DNA from 3 places in the Kocuria nitroreducens genome. Region 3 is predicted to be linked to each of the others. Evidence: riboswitches for the same ligand, from Rfam matches in the RefSeq annotation. Region 3 holds a riboswitch; each other region holds the start of a gene.
The links. Region 3 has a riboswitch for S-adenosylmethionine ahead of ACFYE1_RS11260 (O-acetylhomoserine aminocarboxypropyltransferase/cysteine synthase family protein). Riboswitches for the same ligand answer to the same signal wherever they lie in the genome.
Positions count from the first base shown of each region.

Region 1: another riboswitch for S-adenosylmethionine. It lies ahead of ACFYE1_RS03745 (bifunctional o-acetylhomoserine/o-acetylserine sulfhydrylase); the one in region 3 lies ahead of ACFYE1_RS11260 (O-acetylhomoserine aminocarboxypropyltransferase/cysteine synthase family protein).
Region 2: another riboswitch for S-adenosylmethionine. It lies ahead of ACFYE1_RS15165 (ABC transporter ATP-binding protein); the one in region 3 lies ahead of ACFYE1_RS11260 (O-acetylhomoserine aminocarboxypropyltransferase/cysteine synthase family protein).

Region 1 is NZ_JBHZTC010000004.1:93,378-97,984, forward strand. Features, by position in the region: gene metX (homoserine O-acetyltransferase MetX) at 1-276, opposite strand, end outside; gene ACFYE1_RS03745 (bifunctional o-acetylhomoserine/o-acetylserine sulfhydrylase) at 273-1,685, opposite strand; SAM riboswitch class IV at 1,752-1,867, opposite strand; gene ACFYE1_RS03750 (VOC family protein) at 2,010-2,648, shown strand; gene ACFYE1_RS03755 (CPBP family intramembrane glutamic endopeptidase) at 2,720-3,499, opposite strand; gene ACFYE1_RS03760 (S9 family peptidase) at 3,639-4,607, shown strand, end outside.
Region 2 is NZ_JBHZTC010000025.1:3,689-8,295, forward strand. Features, by position in the region: gene ACFYE1_RS15150 (AMP-binding protein) at 1-227, opposite strand, end outside; gene ACFYE1_RS15155 (ABC transporter permease) at 329-1,072, opposite strand; gene ACFYE1_RS15160 (aliphatic sulfonate ABC transporter substrate-binding protein) at 1,156-2,199, opposite strand; gene ACFYE1_RS15165 (ABC transporter ATP-binding protein) at 2,289-3,113, opposite strand; SAM riboswitch class I at 3,119-3,223, opposite strand; gene ACFYE1_RS15170 (maleylpyruvate isomerase N-terminal domain-containing protein) at 3,330-4,007, shown strand; gene ACFYE1_RS15175 (CoA-binding protein) at 4,098-4,562, shown strand.
Region 3 is NZ_JBHZTC010000014.1:83,670-88,276, reverse strand. Features, by position in the region: gene ACFYE1_RS11265 (cystathionine gamma-synthase) at 1-80, opposite strand, end outside; gene ACFYE1_RS11260 (O-acetylhomoserine aminocarboxypropyltransferase/cysteine synthase family protein) at 89-1,417, opposite strand; SAM riboswitch class IV at 1,455-1,576, opposite strand; gene ACFYE1_RS11255 (Lrp/AsnC family transcriptional regulator) at 1,686-2,138, opposite strand; gene ACFYE1_RS11250 (thiamine pyrophosphate-dependent enzyme) at 2,381-3,556, shown strand; gene ACFYE1_RS11245 (alpha-ketoacid dehydrogenase subunit beta) at 3,553-4,602, shown strand; gene ACFYE1_RS11240 (dihydrolipoamide acetyltransferase family protein) at 4,605-4,607, shown strand, end outside.

The DNA of each region.
Region 1 (4,607 bases), on a different contig from region 3:
CCAGCCGCCGCTCTCCGCGGCGCGCCGCTCGGTCTCGGAGGCACCGGGACGGGCCCGGCCGGTCGCCACGTGGGTGTCGCCGGTGAGGGCGTGCTCGACGAGGACCGCGTTGGAGCCGTCCGGGGCGAGCGTCCCCCAGGTTTCGTAGGCGATCCGGACGTCGGGCAGCCGGTAGCCCGACTCGAGCTCCAGCTCGCCGATCCCGGCTACCCGCGGCACGCCGTCCTCGCGGACGGCGGTCCCGGCGTCGGTGCCCCCCACGACCGTCACGGTCACTCCTGCCCTCCGTGCGCGGCCGCGGCCGCGGCGAAGCCCTGCTCCAGGTCCGCCAGGATGTCGTCGATGTTCTCCAGGCCCACGGACAGGCGCACGAAGCCGGGCTCCACGCCGGAGGCCAGCTGCTCCTCGGGCAGGAGCTGGCTGTGCGTGGTGGACGCCGGGTGGATCACGAGCGAGCGGACGTCGCCGATGTTCGCGACGTTCGAGTGCAGGGTCAGGGCGTCCACGAAGGCGGCTCCGGCCTCCCGGCCGCCGTCGAGGACGAAGCCCAGGATCGACCCGGCGCCCCGGGGTGCGTACTTCTGCGCCCGCTCGTGCCACGGGGAGGACTCCAGCCCGGCCCAGGACACCGAGCGCACGTCCTGGCGCGCCTCGAGCCAGCGGGCCACCCTCTCGGCGTTGGCCACGTGCCGCTCCATCCGCAGCGACAGGGTCTCGATGCCCTGCTCGATGAGGAACGCGTTGAACGGGGAGATCGCGGAGCCGAGGTCGCGCAGCAGCTGCACCCGGGCCTTGAGGATGTAGGACAGGTTGACACCGAAGGGGCCCTCCGCGCCCAGGGCCTCGGCGTAGACGAGGCCGCCGTAGGACTCGTCCGGCTGGTTGAAGCCGGGGAAGCGCTCCGGGTAGCGGCCGAAGTCGAAGGCCCCGGAGTCCACGATCACGCCGCCGATGGCCGTGCCGTGCCCGCCCAGGAACTTGGTGGCCGAGTGCACCACGACGTCCGCGCCCCAGCGGAAGGGCTGGACCAGGTACGGGGTCGCCACGGTGTTGTCCACGATGAGCGGCACCTCGTGGTCGTGGGCGATCCCGGAGACCGTCTCGATGTCGAGCACGTCGTTGCGCGGGTTCGGGATCGTCTCCGCGAAGAAGGCCTTCGTGTTCGGCCGGACCGCCCGCCGCCAGGCCTCGGGGTCGTCCGGGTCCGCCACGAAGGTGGTCTCGATGCCGAGCTTGGGCAGCGTGAACTTGAAGAGGTTGTAGGTCCCGCCGTACAGGCTGGGGCTGGCCACGATGTGGTCGCCCGCTCCGGCGACGTTGAGCACGGCGAACGTCGTCGCCGACTGCCCCGCGCTGAGCATGAGGGCGCCCACGCCGCCCTCCAGGGCGGCGATCCGGTTCTCCACGACCTCCGTGGTCGGGTTGCCGATCCGCGTGTAGATCGGGCCGAGCTCGGCGAGCGCGAAGCGGTCGGCGGCGGCCTGGGCGTCGGGGAAGACGAAGGACGTGGTCTGGTGGATCGGCAGGGCGCGGGAGCCGGTGACCGGGTCGGGGCTCTGCCCCGCGTGGATCTGCCGGGTCTCGAAGGCCCAGCCCCCGGGGTTCTCCGGGGTGGGCCGTTCGGGCGCGGCCGCGTCGGTGCGGGCGGCGGGGACGTCGGTGCTGGTGGCGGGGAGATCGGACATGCCGTGGGACTCCTTGCGGAGATCAGGGGTCCCGTCCCGGCCGGGGCGGTGCGGCCGGACGCCGGGGACCCGCGCTTGCTCGCTCGCCGGTCGCGAGGAGCCTGGTCTTCACCCAGGGCACCCCACCGCGGTGGAGGGTTGCCGGCCAGCTAGCTGGGGCTTGGACGCTGGCGCTCATGACCTGGACAGCATTCTCCGGACACGGGCGACACGGCGTCAAGCCGGGCCCGGCCGTGACACCCGGAACCGGGCACCGCCCGCACCGTCCCCGGCGCGCCGCGGGCCGATTTGGAGACGAAACTCACAGGGTGCCACGATGAGCCCATGAGAGTCGACCACGTGTCCTACGCCTGCCGCCCGGAGGGCCTGGCGGCCACCACCGAGCGCATCGCGGACGAGCTCGGGATCGAGCCGGTCAAGGGCGGGGTGCACCCCCGGTTCGGCACCCGCAACATGATCCTGCCGCTCACGAACCACCAGTACGTGGAGGTCGTCGAGGTCCTCGAGCACCCGGCGGCGGAGAAGGCGCCCTTCGGCCAGGCGGTGCGCGCCCGCTCCGCGGCCGGCGGCGGCTGGCTGGGCTGGGTCGTGGAGGTCGACGACCTCGCCCCCTTCGAGCAGCGCCTCGGGCGCCGGTCCGTGCCCGGCCATCGGGTGTTCCCGGACGGCCGGTGCCTGGAGTGGCACCAGATCGGCGTCAAGGGCCTGATCGCCGACCCGCAGCTGCCGTTCATGATCCGCTTCGACTCCGCCCCGGAGATGCACCCGTCCCAGGCGCGGATCACGGACGTCGGGCTCGCGGGCATGGCCATCGCCGGGGCTCCGGAGCGGGTCGCCGAGTGGCTGGGCGCCCCCGTCGAGACCGCACTCGAGGGCCTCGAGGTCGACTGGCGCTACCCGGACGGCGCCCCGGGGGTGCTCTCCGTCTCCTTCAGCACCCCGGACGGCCCCGTCACCATCTGAGGCCGGGCGGGCCCTGGCCGCCGCCGGTCCGGGCGCTGGCCGGCTGCGGGCTCTGCCGGGCGGCTCCGGGCTCAGCCCAGGAGCCGGGCGGCGCCGAGGAAGCCCACGGCGTCGAGCAGGAAGTGCGCGACGACGAGCGGCATCACCCGGCCGGTGCGCCGGTAGAGCTCCGCGAAGACGAGGCCCATCACCACGTTGCCAAGGAAGGGCCCGATCCCCTGGTAGAGGTGGTAGCTGCCGCGGAACAGGGCCGTGACCACCAGCACCACGGGCCAGCTCCATCCGATGCGGGTCAGCCGGTCGGTCAGGAACGCGACCACGACGACCTCCTCGACCAGGGCGTGGCGCACGGCCGAGAGCAGCAGCACGGGCACCGTCCACCAGTGCGGGGCGAGCCCGGACGTGGTGACCTCCGCGGTGACGCCCAGCGCCCGGCCGGCGCCGTAGAGCGCCAGCGTCCCCAGGCCCATGACCAGGAAGAGCACGGTGCCGAGGCCGAGGTCCGGGACGGGCATGCGGGCGTCGAGACCGATCCGCCGGCGGACCGTGCCCAGGGCGCCGGCGGAGCCGGCGAGCAGGTAGAGCGCGAGCAGCACCGGCACCAGGTCCAGGGCGATGCCGGTGAGCTGGCGGAGCAGGTCGAAGAGGGGCTGCAGGCTCAGCGGCGGGTTCATGGTGGCCTGCGCCTCGGACAGCGGTCCGCGCGCGAGGTGCTCCGCGAGGGAGAGCACCGCGTAGAGGGCCGAGGCGCCCAGGGACACCCCGAGCACCAGGAGCACCTGCAGCCACAGGTCGGCGCGGGTGGATCCGAAGGCGGGCGGTCGCGGGGCGAGGTGGGCGGGGGTGCTCATGCGGCCATTCTGGCACCGGCGCACCGGACGGCCCGCGTACACGGCGGCGAGCGGTGCCCGGGCCCGTCCTGCCGGGACCGCCCTGCCCCTGCCCCGTCCGGACCGTGCTCCCCGGCACGTCTTCCCTAGGATGGAACCCATGACAGTCCTTCCCCCGCAGATCAGCCGGCAGCCCGTCGAGCGCGCCTTCCACGGCCACGTGTTCTCCGACCCGTACGAGTGGATGCGGGACAAGGACTCCCCCGAGGTGCTGGCCCACCTCGCCGCGGAGAACGAGTACGCGGAGTCCGCCACCGCCCACCTCGCGGGGTTGCGCGAGACGATCTTCGGGGAGATCAAGGACCGCACCCAGGAGACGGACCTGTCCGTGCCCAGTCGGCGCGGCGCCTGGTGGTACTTCGCCCGCACGGTGGAGGGCGGCGCGCACCAGGTGTTCTGCCGGGTCCCGGCGGTGACCACCGGCGACGTCCTCGCCGACTGGACCCCGCCCGTCGTCGAGCCCGGCACCCCCATGACCGGGGAGCAGGTGCTCCTCGACGCCAACGCGGAGGCCGCGAAGCACGAGTTCTACTCCCTCGGCAGCTTCGACGTCTCCGAGGACGGGGAGCTGCTGGCCTGGGCCGAGGACGTCACCGGCGACGAGCGCTTCACCCTGCGGGTCCGGGACCTCACCACGGGAGTGCTGCTCGCCGACGAGATCCCCGGGACCTTCTACGGATCGTTCCTCACCCCCGACGCCCGCGCCCTGTACTACACGGTGGTGGACGAGTCCTGGCGCCCCCATCAGCTGCGCCGGCACGAGCTGGGCACCGCGGTGGCCGAGGACGTCGTCGTCCACGAGGAGGCCGACCCCGGTCTCTGGCTCGGGGCCGGACTGTCCGCGGACCGCCGCTGGATCGTGGTGGAGGCCATGTGCTCCGAGTTCTCCGAGCAGCTCATCCAGCCGGTCGCGGACCCGGCGGCGCCGCTGCGGGTGGTGCTGCCCCGCACCGACCGGGTGCTCTACGAGGCGGAGCCCCTGCTGCTGGACGGGCGGGAGCAGATCCTGCTGACCCACGACCACGACGCCCCGAACTCGCGGATCTCCCTCATGGACCCGGCCGACCTC
Region 2 (4,607 bases), on a different contig from region 3:
TTGAGCCTCCCGCCCTCGAACCACGCGATCTCCGGGACCGACCACGCGGGGCGGCCCTGCTCGTCCGTCCCGATGCGCTCGGGACGCACGAACCGGTGGGCGGTGCTCCACGGCTCGGCCCAGTCCAGCCGGGACGCCTGGTCCACCCAGAACGCGATCCGGGCCTCGTCGGATCCGAGCGCGGGGTTCGGGGTGGGGGAGGAGGGGTTGCTCCAGCTCTGGCTCACGGTGCTGCGGTCCTTTCCTGCCTGCGCAGGTCCTGTCCGTCCAGGACCTGTCCGCGCAGGTCGTGCTCGCACGGACGGGTCCACTGTGCCAGGCGCACGTGTCAGGCCCATTTCTTGACGGCCCACTTCTCGAACACGCCCAGCAGCGCGTCCGAGGCCTTGCCGAGCACCGCGAGCAGGACGATCGCCAGCAGCAGGCGGTCGGTCCGGCCGTTGTTCTGCGAGTCGGTGAGCAACCAGCCCAGGCCCATGGACGCCCCCAGCAGCTCGGCGGCCACGAGGAACAGCCACGCCTGGGCCAGGGCGAGGCGCAGCCCCGAGATGACCGACGGCATGACGGCCGGCAGCTGCACCGTGGTGAGCAGGCGCAGCCCGTGGATCCCGAAGGCCCGCGCCGCCTCGATGAGGTTGCGGTCCACGTGCTGCAGGGCGGCGGAGACGGTGGTGTAGACGGGGAAGAACGCGCCGATGGCCACCAGCGTGACCTTGGAGTCCTCGCCGAGGCCGATCCACAGCAGCAGCAGCGGCACCCACGCCAGGGACGGCACCGCGCGGAAGGCCCCGATCGTGGGGCCGACCAGCGTGGACCCCCACCGGGAGAGGCCGATGAAGGACCCGGCCACGAGTCCCAGCCCGGCGCCGATCAGGAAGCCGATCAGCACGCGCTGGGTCGAGATGCCCACGTGGGTCCAGAGGTCCCCGCCGGACAGGAGGCCGATCCCGGCCTCGAGCACCGCGAGCGGTGCCGGCAGCTGCACGGCGCTGAAGACCCCGGCGGTGGACAGGACGTGCCACAGCACCAGCAGCGCCGCGGGCAGCAGCAGGCCCAGTCCGGTGCGCAGCAGCGGCCGCCGCCGGGAAGCCGCCGCCGCGGGGGCGGGTGAGTCGTCGATGTGCTCCGTGTCCTCGGCAGATGGCAGCGACTGCGTCACTCCTGGCCCCCGACCAGCTCCGCCGCGCGGGAGGCGTCGGCGTTCTCTGCGTAGGAGCTCTCCACGATGCTCCCGAGCGCCTCGTCGATCTGCTCCTGGTCGGCCACGTCGTCGGACTCGACGAAGATCGGCCCGACCTTCTCGAGGACCGCCAGCTGCTCGCCGCCGGGCACGTGGTCGATGTCCAGGTTCGTGCGCTCGAGCACCTTCTCGGCCACGGACAGCTCGATCCCGGCCGCCTCGGCGAGCAGCTGCGCGGTCTCCGCGGTGTTCTCCTGCGCCCACTCCCGGGCGTAGGCGTAGACGTCCACCACGGTCTGGGCGGCCTCGGGCTGCTCCTCGAGGAAGGTCTCGTGGGCGTTGAGGAAGCCGTACGTGTTGAAGTCGACGTTGCGGTAGAACAGCTCCGCGCCGTTCTCCTCCGCGGCGGCCATGATCGGGTCGAGCCCGGACCAGGCGTCCACCTGGCCGTTCTCCAGGGCGGCGCGGCCGTCGGCGTGCTGCAGGTTCTGGATCGTGACGTCGCCGGCGTCCACCCCGGCCTCGTCGAGGGCCTGGAGCAGGAAGAAGTACGGATCGGTGCCCTTGGTCGCGGCCACGGTACGGCCCTCGAGGTCCGCGACCTCCTCGATCCCGCTTCCTGCGGTGGTGACCAGGGCGGACCACTCCGGCTGCGAGTAGAGGTCGATCACCTGGATCGGGGTGCCGTTGCTGCGGGCCAGCAGCGCCGCGGAGCCCGCCGTGGAGCCGATGTCCACCGCCTCCGCCCGCAGCGCCTCGTTGGCCTTGTTCGACCCGGCGGACTGCACCCACTCCACCTCGATGCCCTCCTCGGCGAACGCGGTCTCGAGCCAGCCCTTCTCCTTGATCACCACGGACAGCGGGTTGTAGGTGGCCCAGTCCACGCGGACGGTGCCGTTCCCGGCCGCCTCCGACGGCGCCTCGCCGGAGCCCTCACCGGCCATGCACCCGGTCAGGCCCAGGGCCAGGGCGGCGGCGAGCGCGGGGATCGTGCGGACGGAACGCTGGGGCAGGGGCATGGCGGAGCCTTTCGGAGGAGGTGGACGGTGCCGGGCGGCGCGGGTGGGCGCCGGGGCCGGCCCGGGGCGGAGAGACGGAGCGGGCCGCGTCAGCGGGTCGCGGAGTGGTGGGTGTCGACGCCGAGGTGGCCGAGGAGCTGCACGCGCAGCTCCGCCAGGACCTCGGAGGCCCGGTCCCGGGGACGCTCCCCGGGGACGGTGAGGATCGTGCTGATCGAGGCGGGAGCGGTGGGCCCGGTCCGGCCCAGGACCACGATCCGGTCCGCGAGCTGCAGCGCCTCGTCGACGTCGTGGGTGACGAGCAGGACGGTGGTGGGCTGGGCGGCGTGGATCGTGAGCAGGAGGTCCTGCATCTTCAGCCGGGTCAGGGCGTCGAGCGCGCCGAAGGGCTCGTCGAGCAGCAGGACCCCGGGGTTGCGGGCCAGGGCCCGGGCCAGGGACGCGCGCTGGGCCATGCCGCCGGAGATCGCGCGGGGACGGTGACCCGCGTGCGCGGTGAGGCCGACCAGGCGCAGCAGGTCGTCGACGACGGCGTCCCCCTCGCCCCGGGGGAGCCCGCGGGGCAGGCCCAGGCGGACGTTCTCGCGCACGGAGCGCCACGGCAGCAGGCGCGGCTCCTGGAAGGCGACCGCGCAGCGCGGGTCGATCCCGGACACGGGGGTGCCGTCGATGAGCACCCGGCCCGCCGAGGCGGTGTCGAGTCCCGCCGCCGCACGCAGCAGGGTGGACTTGCCGCACCCCGAGGGTCCGAGGATCGCCAGGACCTCGCCGGGCAGGGCCGTCACGTCGACGTCCCGCAGGACGTGGTGCGTCTCGCCGCCGGACGGGAACGCCTTGCCGACGTGCTCGAACACCACGGAGAAGGCGCGCTTCGAGGTGGTGGACGGCACAGGGCTCCGCAGAGAAGTGCTCATGATCAACTCCATCGGTCCTGGCATTAGCACCTCGCACGGAGGATCAGACGGATCCGTGCCGGTTGCTGCGACGTCGACGAGCCAGGTCTCTCAGCCGCTCCGGATGGTTACGGGCCCATTGAACGTCCTCGGCGCGTCCCCTGGCAAATCCGGCGCATCCGTGGTCGCCGTGACAGATCGCTGGCACAGGAGCCCTGCGTGCCCCACCATGGACCCATGACGAGCCGCAGAACCCCGGCCCGGGCGGACCTGGTGCGCGACGCCTGCGTGGCGTTCGGCGCGGTCCTCGACGGGCTCGGCGACGACGACTCCTGGGCCGCCACGGGGTGCACGGGGTGGTCGGTCCGGGACCTCACCCACCACTGCGCGATGGACGCGCTGCGGGGGCTGGTCGCCCTGCACACGCCCACGACCGCCCGCCCCGACCGGGACGCCGCGACCTACTGGACCGACCGGGACGGCGACCCCGCGGGGGCCGCCGAGGACCGGCGCCGCACCCGCGTGGCCGCTTCCATGGTCCTGGACTGGGATCCGGTGCGAGAGCTCCACCGAGAGACCGCCCGGGCGCTCGTGCACGCGGCGGAGCACTGCGGCGGCGGCGCGGTCCGCACCCAAGGGCACGTGCTGCGCGTCGAGGACCTGCTGAGCACCCTCGCGGTGGAGGCCACGGTGCACCACCTGGACCTGATCCAGCACCTGGACGGCTCCCCGGGCCCCGCCGTGGACGGGCTCGCCGAGGTCCGGCGCATCCTCACCGACCTGTGGGAGCGGGAACCGCTCGAGCACTGGAGCGACGAGCACTTCGCCCGCGTGGGCACCGGCCGTGCGGAGCTGACCGCCCAGGAGCGCGCGGAGCTGGGCGCGCACGCGGACCTCCTGCCGCTCTTCTCCTGACCCCTCCCGCCTTCCGTGCGGTGACCGTCACGGTGCCACCGCGCGGAAGAGGGCAGGGGGCGGGTGCGGGTTCCGTGCCAGGCTGGTGCCATGACCCGCAACGACCCCGCCGTCATCGACCGCCTCATGACCCGGCCCGGCCGGTGGGCCGTGGTGGGACTCACCGGCAACACGGCCCGCCCGGCCCACTCGGTCGCCCGGCAGATCCGCGACGACCTCGGCATGACGATCGTCCCGGTGAACCCGAAGGGCGAGCCGGTGCACGGCGAGCCCGGCTACCGCACGCTCGCCGAGGTGCCCCGGCCGATCGACGTGGTGGACTGCTTCGTCAACTCCCGCCGCGTCGGCGCGGTCGTGGACCAGGCCATCGCCGCGGGTGCCGCGGCGGTGTGGCTGCAGCTGGGCGTCGTCGACGAGTCCGCGGCCGCCCGGGCGGAGCGGGCCGGTCTGGACGTGGTCATGGACACCTGCCCCCTGATCGAGCTCCGCTCCATGCTCCGGCGGGGCTGGACCGTGGACCCGGACCGGACCCCGCCGCTCGCCCCACCCGCCTGAGCGGACACCGTCCCGGTGCGGCCGGGGCCGCACGGGGGTTGCACG
Region 3 (4,607 bases):
GGGTCGGGCTCCTGACCGGCGTGGACGGCGGTGGTGGTGAAGCCCCCGTGGCGGGTGCGGATCTCGGTGGAGGACGTCATGGTGGGGCTCACTTCCGGAAGGTCTGGACGGTGCCGACGACGGTGTCGAGGGCCTGGCCGAGATCGGCCACGAGGTCCTGGGGGGACTCGAGGCCGACCGACAGCCGGATCGTGGTCTCGGCGATCCCGCCGGCGCGGCGCTGCTCGGGGGTGAGACGGCAGTGCGTCATCGCCGCCGGGTGGGCCACGAGGCTGCGGGTGTCCCCGATGTTGGCGACCAGCTTGAACAGCCGGAGCGCGTCGATGAACGGACCCACGGCGTGGTCTGGGGCGGCGAGGTCGAAGGAGAACACGGAGCCGGTCCCGCGCGGGAAGTCCCGGGCCGCGATCCCGGCGCCCGGGTCCCCGGGCACGCCGGGGTGGTGGACGCGGGCGACGGCGGGGTGCCCCGCCAGGAACTCGGCCACCTCGAGGGCCGAGTCCGTGTGGCGGGCCACGCGCAGGTCGAGGGTCTCGGTGCCCTGCAGGATCTGGCTGGCGTTGAACGGGGACAGCGTGGTGCCGAGGTCGTGCACGTACTTCGCCCGGACCAGGTGCAGGTAGGGGCTGGTCCCGGCGCACTTCTCGACGAGGCTCAGCCCGCCCCAGCGGGCGCGCGCCTGCGTGAACTGCGGCCACTTCCCGGGCCGCGCGGACCAGTCGAAGGTCCCGCCGTCCACGACCGCCCCGGCGAGCGCGTTGCCGTGCCCGCCCAGGAACTTGGTGGCCGAGTGCACCACGATGTCGGCGCCCTTCTCCAGCGGCCGGTACAGGGCCGGGGACGCGAGGGTGTTGTCGACGACGACGGGCACCCCGGAGGCCCGGGCGACGTCGGCGATCCCGGGCAGGTCCGGCAGGGTGGCCAGCGGGTTGCCGATGGACTCGAGCAGGAACGCCCGGGTGTCGGGGCGCACGGCCGCGGCCCACGCCCCCGGGGTGGTCGGGTCCACGAAGGAGACCTCGATGCCGTAGTCCGCGAGGGAGTCGGTGAGCAGGTCCACCGTCCCGCCGTAGAGCTTCTCGGAAGCCACGAGGTGCTTGCCGGTGCCCTGGCCGAGCAGGGCCAGCAGCGCGACGGCCACGGCGGACTGCCCGGAACCGGTCGCCACGGCGCCCGCGCCGCCCTCGAGGTCGCTGATCCGCTGCTCGAGCACGGCCACCGTGGGATTGCCGGTGCGCGTGTAGGTGAAGCCCGCCCGGGTCTGGGCGAACATCTGCCGGGCCGCCTCGTAGTCCGGGAACTCGAACGCCGCGGTCTGGTAGATCGGCACCGTCAGGGTGCGCTGGGTGACCTGGTCGTGGGTGCCGGAGTGGATCTGCCGGGTTGCGAGGTCGTGGTCGGTCACGGGGATGGACATGTCGCTGCTCCTGTGCCTTGCTCTTACCCGCACCGGTCATCCGCACGGGCCCGGTGGGCGCGCCGCGGAAGATGCAGGCCGCTTCCTCATCCGAACCACCCAATGAGCATGGGGTTGGTGCGTGACCCAGTCGGAGCTTGGCGGTCACGTCTCGTGAAGCTGGAACAACACTATGCGCAGAGGTAGTGGGTGTCCTTCCGCGACGCAAGATGACGACCGTGACGGTTCATGACGCCGGCCGTGCGCGGGCCCGTGCCGGAGCCGCGCGTCAGGCCCGGGTGTCGATGTCCTCGAAGATCAGGAACGTCTGGGTGTCCACCACACCGGGCAGCTGCTGGATGTGCTCGAAGATCACCTGCCGCAGGTGCACGGTGTCCACGGCCCGCACGAGGAGCATGACGTCGAAGTTCCCCCCCACCAGGGCGATGTGGTGCACGGCGGGGATCGCCCGGAGCTGGGCGCACAGCTCCCGCCAGGTGTTCTGCTGGAGCTTGAGCGTCACGTAGGCGGAGGACTGCAGGCCCGCCCGCACCGGGTCGATCACGGTGCTGAAGCGCAGGATCACCCCCTCGTCCCGGAGCCGGTTGATCCGGGCGTAGGCGTGGGCGCGGGAGACGTGCACGGCCGCGGCGATCGCGGTCACCGACTGCCTCGCGTCCCGGGAGAGCGCCGCGAGGATCTTCCGGTCGGTCTCGTCCAGCGGCACGGGGGTCGAGGGCACGGCGGGCTCCTTCGGGGCGGGTCGGTCGCAGCCTCCGGAACGCGCCGGACGAATGCGTGTGCTCCACGCCACACTAGAACATTTCGTCCACGTGCCGTGCACTGTTCGTCTCAGTCTTCTGCACTTTCCCGGCCTTGTGGATACGAACCATGCCCCGTTCTCATACTGGGAAGACAGAGTTGCACCGGCCTTCCTGCCTCCCCGGGTCCGCGATCGGACCGGGGACCGACCGAGGGGACATCATGAGCCAGACCGTCGAGACCCCCGAGGACCCCATCCTCCGGGCCTCCCAGACCTTCGGCATCACACCGGAGCAGTACATGCTCCCGGCCCGCGGCGAGATCCGCATGGTCGATCCGAGCGGGCAGCTGCTCGCCCCCGAGGAGCAGGGCACCGGCCCCGGCCACGAGTACCCGCTGCCGGCCAGGGACGTCCTGCTGGAGGCCTACGAGAAGCTGGTGGTCGGGCGGCGGGTCAACGACCAGAACTCCGCGCTGGTCCGCCAGGGGCGGATGGCCGTCTACCCGTCCAGCCACGGCCAGGAGGCCTGCCAGGTGGCCGCCGCCCTGTGCCTCCGGGAGGACGACTGGCTGTTCCCCACCTACCGGGACACCGTGGCGGTCATGACCAAGGGCGTGGACCCCCTGCAGGTCATGGCGATCTTCCGCGGCGAGTGGCACGGCGGCTACGACCCGTACGAGCACTGCGTGGGCATCCAGTCCACCCCGCTCACCACCCAGCTGCTGCACGCGGTGGGCGTGGCCCACGCGGCCAAGCTGCGCGGCGAGGACACCGTGGTCCTGGCGATGTGCGGGGACGGCGCCACCAGCGAGGGGGACTTCCACGAGGCCCTGAACTTCGCGGCCGTGTTCAAGCTGCCGGTCGTGTTCTTCGTGCAGAACAACGGCTACGCGATCTCCGTGCCCCTGTCCCAGCAGTCCGCGGCCCCGAGCCTCGCCCACAAGGCGGTCGGCTACGGCATGGCCGGCGAGCGCGTGGACGGCAACGACCTCGTGGCGCTGCTCGCCACCCTGCGCCGCGCCGTGGACCTCGCGCGCTCCGAGTCCGAACCCCTCCTCGTCGAGGCGCACACCTACCGCATGCAGGCGCACACCAACGCCGACGACGCCACGCGCTACCGGGACGACGCCGAGGTGCAGGAGTGGATCGCCAAGGACCCGGTGACCCGGATGCGCGCCTACCTCGGCGCCGAGGGCCTGCTCGACGACGCGGCGGAGCAGCGCATCGCCGCCGCCGCCGAGGACGTCGCCACGGCCCTGCGCGACGGCATGAACGCCGACGTGGAGATCGACCCGCTCGAGCTGTTCCGCCACGTCCACACCGAGCAGACCCCGCAGCTCGCCGAGCAGGAGCAGTTCCTCGCCGCCGAGCTCGCCCGAGAGGAGACCGGACAGTGAGCACCCTGCACGCCCCCGCCCCGGCCGGCGAGGCTCCGGCGGTCAAGCCGGCCACCTTCGCCCAGGCGCTCAACACCGCCCTGGCCGACGCGCTGGCCGCCGACGACGCCGTCGTCGTCTTCGGCGAGGACGTCGGCACCCTCGGCGGCGTCTTCCGCATCACCGACGGGCTGACGAAGCGCTTCGGCCGCACCCGGTGCTTCGACACCCCGCTGGCCGAGTCCGGGATCGCCGGCATGGCCGTGGGCATGGCGATGAACCGGATGCGCCCCGTCATCGAGATGCAGTTCGACGCCTTCGCCTATCCGGCCTTCGAGCAGGTCGCCTCGCACATCGCGAAGATGCACAACCGCACCCGCGGCGCCGTGCGCCTGCCGGTCGTCATCCGGATCCCGTACGCCGGCGGCATCGGCGGCGTGGAGCACCACTGCGACTCCTCCGAGGCCTACTACGCCCACACCCCGGGCCTGAAGGTGTTCACCCCCGCCACGGTCGAGGACGCCTACCTCATGCTGCGCGAGGCGATCGACTCCGACGACCCGGTCGTGTTCTTCGAGCCCAAGAAGCTCTACTGGTCCAAGGCCCCCGTGGACCTGGCCGAGCTGAAGGACCGCTACGAGCACCGGGCGCCCGAGCGCCGGGAGGGCCGCGCCGTCGTCGCCCGCGCCGGTGAGGACGCCACGCTGCTGGCCTACGGGCCGTCCGTGCCGACCGCCATGGCGGCCGCGGCGACCGCCGCCGGCGAGGGGCGCTCGCTCGAGGTCGTGGACCTGCGCAGCATCGTCCCGTTCGACGACGGGACGGTCGCCGCGTCGGTGCGGAAGACCGGGCGCGTGGTGGTCGTGGCCGAGGCGCCGGGCTTCGCGTCCGTGGCGGCCGAGATCGTGGCCCGTGTCCAGGAGCGCTGCTTCCACTCCCTGGCCGCGCCCGTGCGCCGCGTGACCGGGTTCGACATCCCGTACCCGGCGCCCAAGCTCGAGGAGCACTACCTGCCGAGCGTCGACCGCATCCTCGACGCCGTGGACGACCTGCAGTGGGAGGACTGACCATG